DNA from 2 places in the Delftia sp. WY8 genome. Region 1 is predicted to be linked to the other one. Evidence: predicted binding sites of a transcription regulator. Region 1 holds the regulator's gene; the other holds the start of a gene.
The links. The regulator NrdR, encoded in region 1, represses ribonucleotide reductase genes. The targets are predictions, from matches to a motif close to CACNANATNTNGTG.

Region 2: G4D77_RS11125 (ribonucleoside-diphosphate reductase subunit alpha) is a predicted target of NrdR. The motif match lies at 4,083-4,096, and genes of this name have one in related genera.

Annotation. Positions count from the first base shown of each region.
Region 1 is NZ_CP049795.1:5,529,072-5,534,967, forward strand. It holds gene G4D77_RS25380 (CBS domain-containing protein) at 1-14, shown strand, start outside; gene G4D77_RS25385 (helix-turn-helix domain-containing protein) at 116-493, opposite strand; gene aroC (chorismate synthase) at 813-1,910, shown strand; gene nrdR (transcriptional regulator NrdR) at 1,977-2,432, opposite strand; gene glyA (serine hydroxymethyltransferase) at 2,455-3,702, opposite strand; ZMP/ZTP riboswitch at 3,737-3,912, opposite strand; gene G4D77_RS25405 (lytic transglycosylase domain-containing protein) at 4,049-4,969, opposite strand; gene G4D77_RS25410 (DUF748 domain-containing protein) at 5,737-5,896, shown strand, end outside.
Region 2 is NZ_CP049795.1:2,403,319-2,409,214, reverse strand. It holds gene G4D77_RS11130 (ribonucleotide-diphosphate reductase subunit beta) at 1-832, opposite strand, end outside; gene G4D77_RS11125 (ribonucleoside-diphosphate reductase subunit alpha) at 1,039-3,957, opposite strand; gene ampD (1,6-anhydro-N-acetylmuramyl-L-alanine amidase AmpD) at 4,486-5,127, opposite strand; gene G4D77_RS11115 (sigma-54-dependent transcriptional regulator) at 5,114-5,896, opposite strand, start outside.

The DNA.
Region 1 (5,896 bases):
AGGGCGCGGACTGATCATCCGGTCGCGGCAAGACCGCCCCTGCCCATGCAGCAAGGCCTGCGACCGCAGAACGCGGCGCAGGCCTTGGTTTTTTTACGGCCGGGCGCAAGCCCGTTCAATGCACGCTGCTGCGCCGGGGCTTGAGCAAGGCGCTGGGCGGCACGGCATAGGTCTGCCTGAAGACGCGGCTGAAGTGCGAGAAGCTGGTGAAGCCGCAGGCCATCGCCACATCGGTCACGCGCCGCGCATTGTCGGCCTGCAGCAGCAGGTGGGCCTGGGCCAGGCGCTCGTTCCAGAGCCAGCGGCTGGGAGTCAGTCCCTCGGTGGCGAACAGGCGCGCCAGGCTGCGCAGCGACATGCCCAGGCCCTGGGCCACCTGCAGGGGCTTGAGCTCGGGGTCATCCAGCCGGGCCCGCATGTACTGCTTGGCCTGGGCAAGCCGGTTGCGGGTTCTGAAATCATCGGGCCTGGCTGAGACCAGCAGCATGGTCATCAGGGTGGGGTGAAGATTCTGGTCACCGGCATCCTGTTGAAGGATGGGTGAGGGCGGTGGAGTGCTGCTCGCAGGATCGCTGCGATCCTGGCGTTGCGTTGAGCCGGAAGAGGTCTGCATTTCACGAATCTCCCGCAAGTTGCGGCTGGTGCCTGAGGGATGGTCCGCAGGCGGTTGAAGAACAATGTTCTGCAATTCTAGCTATCAATATTTGTAATTTGATAGTTTTATTGTTTCTTTGCAGGAGATGGCAGCCTGCGCAATGCACCGCTGCAGCGGGAGCGGCGCCTGGGGGCGACCCGGGCATAATCATCGGCCTATGAGCGGCAACACCTTCGGAACCCTATTCACTGTCACCAACTTCGGCGAATCGCATGGCCCGGCCATCGGCTGCGTCATCGACGGTTGCCCGCCTGGCATGGCACTGAGCGAGGCGGACATCCAGCACGACCTGGACCGCCGCCGCCCCGGCACCAGCAAGTTCGTGACGCAGCGCAACGAGCCGGACGCGGTGGAAATCCTCTCGGGTGTCTACGAAGGCCGTACCACGGGCACGCCGATCGCTTTGCTGATCCGCAATACCGACCAGCGCAGCAAGGACTACTCCAACATTGCGCAAAGCTTTCGTCCCGGCCATGCCGACTACGCCTACTTCCAGAAGTACGGCATCCGTGATCCGCGCGGCGGCGGCCGCTCCTCCGCACGGCTGACGGCGCCTACGGTGGCGGCCGGCGCCGTGGCCAAGAAGTGGCTCAAGGAAAAATTCGGCACCGAGTTCCGCGCCTGCATGACCCAGGTGGGCGAGCTGTCGCTGCCCTTCGAGAGCTGGGAGCATGTGCGCAACAATCCCTTCTTTGCGCCGGTGGCCGATGTGTCCCGCTACGAGGAATACATGGATGCGCTGCGCAAGTCGGGCGACTCCTGCGGCGCCGCGCTGCGCGTGCAGGCCAGTGGCATGCCGGTGGGCCTGGGCCAGCCGCTGTATGACCGCCTCGATGCCGACGTCGCCTACGCCATGATGGGCCTGAACGCCGTCAAGGCCGTGGAGATCGGCGCGGGCTTCGACAGCGTGGTCCAGCGCGGCACCACGCACGGCGACTCGCTGAGCCCCGAAGGCTTTCGCAGCAACAACGCCGGTGGTATCGTGGGCGGCATCAGCACGGGCCAGGATCTGGAGGTGCGCATCGCCATCAAGCCCACCAGCTCCATCATCACGCCGCGCGAGTCCATCGACACCCAGGGCCAGAGCACCGAAGTCATCACCAAGGGTCGCCATGACCCCTGCGTGGGCATCCGCGCCGCGCCCATCGCCGAAGCGTTGCTGGCCCTGGTGGTGATGGACCACGCCCTGCGCCACCGCGCCCAGTGCGGCGACGTCGATTCAGGCCTGGCGCCGATTCCTGCCGCGGCGCCCTGAAAGCGCTGCCAGGACGCCAAAAAGAAAGCCGCCCAAGGGCGGCTTTCTTGTGTCCTGCCGGCCTGATCAGCCGGGATTGCGGACTTCATCCATGACGTTCTTGAAGTCGTCCACGTCCTCGAAGCTGCGGTAGACGCTGGCGTAGCGGATGTAGCCGACCTTGTCGAGCAGCTTGAGCTCGCGCATCACCATCTCGCCCAGGCGGCTGGAGAGCACTTCGCGCTCGCCCAGGTTGCGCAGCCGTTCCTCGATGCGCTCGATGGCGGCATCGATCTGCTCCGTGCTCACGGGACGCTTGCGCAGCGCAATCTTGAACGAACCCAGCAGCTTGGCGCGCTCGTACTCGATGCGCCGCCCGTCCTTCTTGACGATGGCGGGGAAGCTGACCTCGGGCCGCTCATAGGTGGTGAAGCGCTTGTCGCAGCCGCCGCATTGGCGGCGGCGGCGGATGAAGCCCCCATCCTCGGCCTCACGGGTCTCCACGACCTGGGTGTCCGGGTGGCTGCAGAACGGGCACTTCATGGCAGGCCTCTATGCGCTCAAATCAGGCGCCGTAGACCGGGAAGCGGGCCGTCAGCTCGGCCACCTGGGCGCGCACGCGGGCCAGGTTGGCTTCGTCGCTGGGGTTCTCCAGCACGTCGGCCAGCAGGTTGGCCGTCAGGCGGGCTTCCTCTTCCTTGAAGCCGCGCGTGGTCATGGCGGGCGTGCCCACGCGGATGCCGCTGGTGACCATCGGCTTTTCGGGGTCGTTGGGGATGGAGTTCTTGTTGATCGTCATGTGGGCGGCACCCAGTGCGGCTTCTGCCGCCTTGCCGGTGATGCCCTTGGCGCGCAGGTCCACCAGCATGACGTGGCTTTCCGTGCGGCCGGAGACGATGCGCAGGCCGCGGGCCGTCAGCGTTTCGGCGACGACCTTGGCATTCTTCACGACCTGCTCCTGGTAGGCCTTGAACTCGGGAGACAGTGCTTCCTTGAAGGCCACGGCCTTGCCGGCGATGACGTGCATCAGCGGGCCGCCTTGCAGGCCGGGGAAGATGGCGCTGTTGATGGCCTTCTCATGCTCGGCCTTCATCAGGATCACGCCGCCGCGCGGGCCGCGCAGGCTCTTGTGCGTGGTGGTGGTGACCACGTCGGCGTGAGGCACGGGGTTGGGGTACACGCCCGCGGCGATCAGGCCGGCGTAGTGGGCCATGTCCACCCAGAAGATGGCGCCGACTTCCTTTGCGATCTTGGCGAAGCGCTCGAAGTCGATGGCCAGGGCGTAGGCCGATGCGCCGGCCACGATGATGCGGGGCTTGTGCTCGCGCGCCAGCGCTTCCATCTTGTCGTAGTCGATGGCTTCTTCGGCGTTCAGGCCGTAGGAGACCACGTTGAACCACTTGCCCGACATGTTCAGCGGCATGCCGTGCGTCAGGTGGCCGCCTTCGGCCAGGCTCATGCCCATGATGGTGTCGCCGGGCTTGGCAAAGGCCATGAGCACGGCCTGGTTGGCCTGGGAGCCGGAGTTGGGCTGAACGTTGGCGGCCTCGGCGCCGAACAGCTTCTTGACGCGGTCGATGGCAAGCTGCTCGACCACATCGACGTTCTCGCAGCCGCCGTAGTAGCGCTTGCCTGGATAGCCTTCTGCGTACTTGTTGGTGAGCTGGGAGCCCTGGGCTTCCATCACGGCGGGCGAGCAGTAGTTCTCGCTGGCGATCAGCTCGATATGTTCTTGTTGACGCAGGTTCTCGGCCTGGATGGCGGCAAAGACTTCGGCGTCGACCTTCTCGACGGTATTGGTGCGTTGAAACATGGCAGTCCTGTGAACTTGAAATTCCCTTGAGGCCAAGGGCTGCCCAGGCGAACGGCGGAACACTCCAGATCCCGCGTGCGCATGGAGGCTGGGCGGTACGCTCCCCGGTGGTTCACAGAAGGTGGTTCTTTTCAGGCCTTCTGCTGGTTTCCACGTCAGCGGCAGCGGTGCGTGAAGCGGCTGCGCCTATCGCCAGTTGCGTACCCCGCTAGTGTAGCTGAGCTGATGGAGCCGAAGACAGGCGAGGGGCGTTGGCAAAGCCGCCTGCCTGGCAGATCAGCGGGTACAGGCAGGAATGAAAAAAGCTGGCCTTAGCCAGCTTCGTGCGCCATGTCGGTGGTTCCGGTTACAGCGCCGGCTCCTGTGTCTGCAGGGCCACCTGTTCGGTGCGCGCGGACATGCTGCTCGAGCTGACCGGCACTGCCGGGGTGCCAGCGGACGCTGCCGAGGCCGCAGGTCCGGCTGCCTCGGCCGTGGATGTGGCCGGCTTGGTGGCTGCGATCTGGACGGCCTGCTTGGGCTGCTCGATCTTGGCGGTCATCAGCGGCACGGCACGCAGGCCGGCGGCCATGCGCAGGCGCTGGTGCTCGGCCAGCACCTTGGCGGCATAGCCGCCGTCGGTGGGCAGGTTGGCCGCGCCCACGTAGTAGCGCAGGCCACCTTCGATGGAGCCGGCGCGCTCAATGCACTCCTTGAGCACGCGCACGCCCACGCGCAGATTGCTGACGGGGTCGAACGCGGCGTTCTGGCCGCCGAAGTTCTCGTACTTGTCGGTATGCACCGTGGTCATCACCTGCATCAGGCCCTGCGCGCCGACTGCGCTTTGCGCGAACGGATTGAAGCTGGACTCGATGGCCATGATGGCCAGGATCAGCGTCGGGTCCAGGCGGTTGACCTTGCCCAGGTCGTAGGCCTCGCTGACCAGTGCCGCGATGGGCTCGGGCGCCACGCGGTACTTCTTGCTGAGCCAGAAGGCCACGGCCGCCTGATCCTTGGGCAGGTTCTTCGGGTTGGTCGCCGTCGCGCGGTCGCTGGCCGCGAGTTCGACGGGCGCACCCAGCTCGGCCATCTGGCGAGCGGTCAGCCAGGAGCGCAGCTGGCTCTCTCCGGCATCGCGCAGGTCGGGACGGGCGAACAAGGTAATGGCCAGGAAGGCCACAGCCAAGCCCAGAAGGGCGAAGCTGTTGTGGATGATGGCAAGAAAACCGTTGGCCACATCGATGGCGAACGTTCGCGCGGCGGCGAAAAATTTTCCTGACGCTGGCATAGCTTTTTCCTTTCTAGGGGCACCAACCCGAAACGGCCTTCGCCGAAGCGAAGGCCGGTGAGGCTGACACCCTGGATTGGGTGCTGCGGATCCGGGAGGCTGGCGCTTGGTGCACCGTTGCGTTGTAGGCCTGCGGGATCTGCTCAGTCGTGAGGCAGCAGAAACAAAAAACGCTCTATTCGAGCGCTGGCGGATTCTAGGAGTTCACCAAATACACGGTCAACACTATGAAGTGCGTTTGTTAGATCGATGAATAATAACAAACCATGGATGCAAACACAGTTTCTGAGTGTTTGAGAGCAGGTTGCGTGCTACCGATGTGGGGCGCTTGCGGCGGTTGTACAGGGCTTCATGAAATTGCAATGAAATGCAAAAGCACTGGCAGGCCTGGCCTGCGTCCTTCTATATTGGAGGCGACTGCTCCTGCAGTCGTCTCGCCAAGGTGGAAGACGGGTAAAAGTGGTGTTCGATGGTTCGGGCACAGTCGTTCAAGTCTTCTTCCGCGGCCTTCCTGGAAGCAATCTCTTGCTTCCGAGCAGCAAGGACCATCCTCTCCTTGACTGCGGAAAACGGCCAGGACTTGTGCCTGCCGTAAAGCCCGGAAGCCGGTTCAAGGCTTCCGGGCTTTGTCGTTCCAGGGTGACTGCAACGTCAAGAAATGTGCGGTGATGCGGGTTGAGGTCTTGCTGCCAGCCCAATTTCTGATGCAATGCAGCCACCGCTGCGTCCTCTGTCCAGGATGGCGCCGTACTAGTTATTAGAGCCCCATGCAATTTCTCTTCAAGCACCGCTGGCTGCGCAGGCTGGCCATCGCCTTTGCAGCGTTTCTTTTGCTGTGGCTGCTGCTGTGGGCGCTGGTGCCCGTTGTCGCCAAAAGCCAGCTGGAAAAGCAGGCATCGGCCAAGCTGGGTCGCCAGGTCCATGTGG
Region 2 (5,896 bases), 3.1 Mb from region 1:
CGAAAAGCGCCGTGATTTCTTCCTTGAATTCGGGTGTCCACAGCTGCGGATTTTCGAGCTTGAGCTGGTTGATCAGGTCGATGCCGAAGTTGCAGTGCATGGACTCGTCGCGCAGGATGTACTGGTACTGCTCGGCAGCGCCGGTCATCTTGTTCTGACGGCCCAGGGCCAGGATCTGCGTGAAGCCCACGTAGAAGAACAGGCCCTCCATCAGGCAGGCGAAAACGATGAGCGACTTCAGCAGCGTCTGGTCGGTCTCGAAGGTGCCGGTCTTGAAGCTGGGGTCCATGATCGCCTCGATGAAGGGGATCAGGAATTCGTCCTTGTCGCGGATGGAGGGAACCTCGAGATAGGCGTTGAAGATCTCGCCTTCATCCAGGCCCAGCGACTCCACGATGTACTGGTAGGCGTGGGTGTGGATGGCTTCCTCGAAGGCCTGGCGCAGCAGGAACTGGCGGCACTCGGGTGCGGTGATGTGGCGGTAGGTGCCCAGCACGATGTTGTTGGCAGCCAGCGAGTCGGCCGTCACGAAGAAGCCCAGGTTGCGCTTGACGATGCGGCGCTCGTCCTCGGTCAGGCCGTTGGGGTCCTTCCACAGGGCGATGTCGCGGTTCATGTTCACTTCCTGCGGCATCCAGTGGTTGGCGCAGGTGGCCAGGTACTTTTCCCAGGCCCACTTGTACTTGAAGGGCACCAGCTGGTTGACGTCGGTCTTGGCGTTGATGATTCGCTTGTCGGCGGCGTTGACGCGCTGGTGTGTGCCGGTGGCGGGGGCAGCTCCTGCGCCGGTCGGCGTGTTCGAGAGGGTGGCGTCGTCGTCAAAGGTCAGCATTGCAATTTTCTCCGGCATGCCCTGAGGCATATGTTCAGTTCATTCGGTGCGAAAGAGGCCTCTCTTTCTGCTCCGGTCAATGTAGGACCATGGGTGGCCTGGCATGTTGAGCAGGCCCAAGGTCCATGGCGAAGATCCTGCGCATGGCGCTGGCTGGCGGGCAGGGCGCGGGGCCTGCGCCGTGGCGAGGCCCCGCGCTGCGCGGCTTACTGGCAGGCTTCGCAGCCGGGATCGTCGATGGCGCAGAACTTGATGTCCGTCGCCGGGGCCTGGGCGCGTGCGGCGGCTGCCGCGGCTTCCAGGGCGCTGGAGGTGCTCACGGCAGCGGGCTGGGCGGCAGCCGTGGGCACTGCGTTGAGCACGCGGCTTTGCACCGTGGACTTCTCGATGTTGGTGGCGCTGGTGGTGCGCAGGTAGTAGGTGGTCTTCAGGCCACGCAGCCAGGCCAGCTTGTAGGTGTCGTCCAGCTTCTTGCCCGAGGCGCCGGCCATGTAGATGTTCAGGCTCTGGGCCTGGTCGATCCACTTCTGGCGGCGTGCAGCGGCCTCGACCAGCCAGGTGGGCTCGACCTCGAAGGCGGTGGCGTACAGGTTCTTGACGTCCTGGGGCACGCGGTCGATGGGGCGCAGCGAGCCGTCGAAATGCTTGAGGTCCATGACCATCACGTCGTCCCACAGGCCCAGGCGCTTCAGGTCGCGCACCAGGTACTGGTTGATGACGGTGAACTCGCCGGACAGGTTGGACTTGACCGACAGGTTGCCGAACGAAGGCTCGATGGAGGCATCGACGCCGACGATGTTGGAGATGGTCGCCGTGGGCGCGATGGCCACGCAGTTGGAGTTGCGCATGCCGTGCTGGCCGATCTTGGCGCGCAGCGCATCCCAGTCCAGGCGCGAGGAACGGTCCACTTCCACGTAGCCGCCGCGGGCCTTCTCCAGCAGGTTCAGCGTGTCCAGCGGCAGGATGCCCTGGTCCCACAGCGAGCCCTTGTAGCTGGAGTACTGGCCGCGTTCCCTGGCCAGTTCGGTGGAGGCCCAGTAGGCGTAGTAGCAGATGGCTTCCATCGACTGGTCGGCGAACTCGACGGCCGCGTCGCTGGCGTAGGCGATGCGCATTTCATAGAGCGCATCCTGGAAGCCCATCAGGCCCAGGCCCACGGGGCGATGGCGCAGGTTGGAGTCCTTGGCCTTCTGCACGGCGTAGTAGTTGATGTCGATCACGTTGTCCAGCATGCGCATGGCCGTGGTGATGGTCTTGCGCAGCTTGCCGTGGTCGATGGCGCCGTTGGTGATGTGGCGCGCCAGGTTGACCGAGCCCAGGTTGCAGACGGCGGTCTCGGTGTCGCTGGTGTTCAGCGTGATCTCGGTGCACAGGTTGGACGAGTGCACCACGCCGGCGTGCTGCTGGGGCGAGCGCACGTTGCAGGGGTCCTTGAAGGTGACCCAGGGGTGGCCGGTCTCGAACAGCATGGACAGCATCTTGCGCCACAGGTCCACGGCCGGGATGCGCTTGAACAGCTTGAGCTCGCCGGTGTCGGCCTTGGTTTCGTAGGCCGTGTAGGCGCGCTCGAAGGCTGCGCCGAAGAGGTCGTGCAGGTCGCCGACATCGGAGGGCGAGAACAGGGTCCACTGGCCCTTTTCCATGACGCGCTTCATGAACAGGTCGGGAATCCAGTTCGCCGTGTTCATGTCGTGCGTGCGGCGGCGGTCGTCGCCCGTGTTCTTGCGCAGCTCGAGGAATTCCTCGATGTCCAGGTGCCAGGTCTCCAGGTACGTGCAGACGGCGCCCTTGCGCTTGCCGCCCTGGTTCACGGCCACGGCCGTGTCGTTGACCACCTTGAGGAAGGGCACCACGCCCTGCGACTCGCCGTTCGTGCCCTTGATGCGCGAACCCAGGGCGCGCACGCGCGTCCAGTCGTTGCCCAGGCCGCCGGCGAACTTGGACAGCAGGGCGTTTTCCTTGATCGACTCATAGATGCCGTCCAGATCGTCGGGCACCGTGGTCAGGTAGCACGAAGACAGCTGCGAGCGCAGCGTGCCGCTGTTGAACAGCGTGGGCGTGCTGCTCATGAAGTCGAAGGAAGACAGCAGTTCGTAGAACTCGATGGCGCGCGCGTTGCGGTCCTCTTCCTGCAGCGCCAGGCCCATGGCCACGCGCATGAAGAAGGACTGGGGCAGCTCGATGCGCGTCTTGCGCACGTGCAGGAAGTAGCGGTCGTACAGGGTCTGCAGGCCCAGGTAGTCGAACTGCTGGTCGCGTTCGGCCTTGAGGGCGGCAGCCAGGCGGGGCAGGTCGTAGTTCAGCAGCTCGGGGTTGAGCAGCTCGTTGTCCACGCCCTTCTGGATGAAGCCGGGGAAGTAGGCGGCGTAGGCCGACTGGATGTCGGCAGGCTGCACGTCATGGCCCATGACCTCGCGCACGATGGTGTGCAGCAGCAGGCGGGCGGTGACGTAGGTGTAGTCGGGGTCCTTTTCGATCAGCGTGCGCGCGGCCAGGATGGAGGCCTTGAAGACTTCTTCGATCGGCACGCCGTCGTACAGGTTGCGCAGCGTCTCGGCAACGATGGGCGCGGCCTGGATGTCGGCATTGAGGTTGCGGCAGGAGGCCTCGATCAGGGCCAGCAGGCGGGCCTGGTCCAGAGGAACGCGCTGGCCGTTGTCGGTCACATGCAGCACGGGGGCGGGCGCGGCCGCAGCGGCGGCAGCGGCCTCGGCGGCCTTCTTCTGCTCGGCACGCTCCTGGTTGCGGCGGTCGCGGTACAGCACGTAGGCGCGCGCCACGTCGTGGTGGCCGCCGCGCATCAGGCCCAGCTCGACCTGGTCCTGCACGTCTTCAATATGGAAGGTGCCGCCGCCCGGACGCGAGCGCAGCAGGGCGCGCACCACGGCCTGGGTGAGCTCGTCCACGGTCTCGCGCACGCTGGCGGAGGCAGCGCCCTGGGCGCCGCGCACGGCCAGGAAGGCCTTGGTCAGCGCGACGGCGATCTTTTGCGGGGTGAAGGGCACCACGTCGCCGCTGCGGCGGATGATCTGGTAGCCGTCCTGCACGGACAGGTGATGGGCGGAGGAAGGATTGGCAGCATCACCGTGCGCAGCGGGAGCCAAAGAATTCAGTGCTTCTTGCATGAGTTTCCTCAACGGGTGTTTGTGGATAGAACGGACGCGGACCTGCACTGGGGGCAGGCTTGCTGGGAGATGGAATCGGGGCCGGATGTGCACACCGTTTTCACAGGGTGTGCACAGCTTGTGAACACTAGATATGGTGTCCGGCGTGCTCTCAGGCACTACCTGTAGTGTATCGCCGTCTCATGTACACGGGGTACTCACGGCCGGAAAACCGCTGTTTGCGCTGCGCCAAAACAGTGCCCAGCATGCAAGCCCATAGCAGCAGATCACCGCTGCGCGGTGGCTGGCGGGCGATGGCCTGTCGCAAGCCGCTACAGCCTTGCCGCTGCGCCGGTCGGACCGCCGAAAGCCCCATGAACAGTGGGGCTGCGACACATGCGTGAATTTGTAAAAAAAGATCAGGCCGGCCCGGCGTGCGCCTGCGCGCCACATGGGTTGCTTTCTGGATTGACAGCGCACTTTTCCTGGGCCTGTGGACAAGCCGGCCTGCGTGCAAGGCCTGGCGCAGTCCGGCAGGAGGGTGTGTGCTTACGTGGAGGGCTGGCCGGCGCGGGGCGGCAGCTGCCAGTTCGCCGTGGCCTGGTGACGGGACAGCAGCCCGCGCAGCCGGGGCCAGTCGAAGCCGGGGCCGGGATCGCGTTTGCGGCCGGGCGCAATGTGCTCATGGCCTGCGAGATGGGCGACGGGGTAGCGTGCGGCGATGGCTTCGCACAGGTTCTCCAGGGCCGCATATTGCGCCGGCTCGAACGGCAGTCCCTCCAGGCCCTCCAGCTCTATGCCGATGGAGTCGTCGTTGCAGCGGTCCTTGCCGCGCCAGCTGGAGGCGCCCGCATGCCAGGCGCGCGCGTCACAGTCCACAAATTGCCAGACCTCGCCCAGGCGCGTGACGAAGAAATGCGCCGACACCTCCAGGCCGCGTATGCCCTGGTAGTAAGGATGGGCGTCCCAGTCGAGCTGGTTGGTGAACAGTTGCTGGACCGCCCCCGTGCCGTACTCGCCGGGGGGCAGGCTGATGGAGTGCACGACGACCAGATCGACCAGGGCCTGGGCCGGGCGCTCGCCGAAGTTGGGCGAGGGCAGGTGGCGTGCCTGTTGCAGCCAGCCGCCTTGCCAGGTCCAGGCCGGGCCCATGGTCGTGGTGGCTGGTGCCTGCGGATCAGGCTTCGCCATGGCTGCCTCCGTCCGCCTCGGCGCTGGCGTCGCCGGGCAGGGCGATGTTCAGCCGGTCGATGCGGTAGCGGATCTGGCGCAGGCTCAGCCCCAGGCGTGCGGCCGTGGCCGTGCGGTTGAAGCCGTTTTCCTGCAGCGCCTGCACCAGGATGCCGCGCTCGCGCTCGTCCAGCCAGGCCTGCAGGTCGCGGGGCAGCTCCATGTCGGCAGGCTCCGGCGGCGGTGCGGCGCCGTCGTGCGCCTGGGTCTGCGTCGATGCGGGTGGAGCCGGCGGAGTGCCGCAGGGCAGCTGCATCTCGGGGTCTATGCGCAGCGGCCCTTCCTCGCCCAGCGTGATGGCGCGGTGCAGCAGGTTCTCCAGTTCACGCACATTGCCGGGCAGGGGCAGGCGGGCGATCTGCTCCAGGGAACGCTCGTCGATCTCGGGCATGGGCAGGCCCGACTCCTGCGACAGCCGTGCCAGCAATGCACGGCACAGCGCGGGCAGGTCCTCGCGGCGCTCGCGCAGCGGCGGAAGAAGTACTTCGATGACGTTGAGGCGGTAGTACAGGTCCTGGCGAAAACGTCCTGCCTGCACGTCGGCGGCCAGGTCGCGGTGGGTGGCGCTGACGATGCGCACGTCGGCTGCTTCCTCCTGCGCCGAGCCCAGGGGGCGCACGCGGCGTTCCTGGATGGCGCGCAGCAGCTTGGCCTGCATGGGCAGCGGCAGGTCGCCGATTTCGTCGAGGAACAGGGTGCCGCCGCGTGCCGCCTGGAAGTAGCCGTCGCG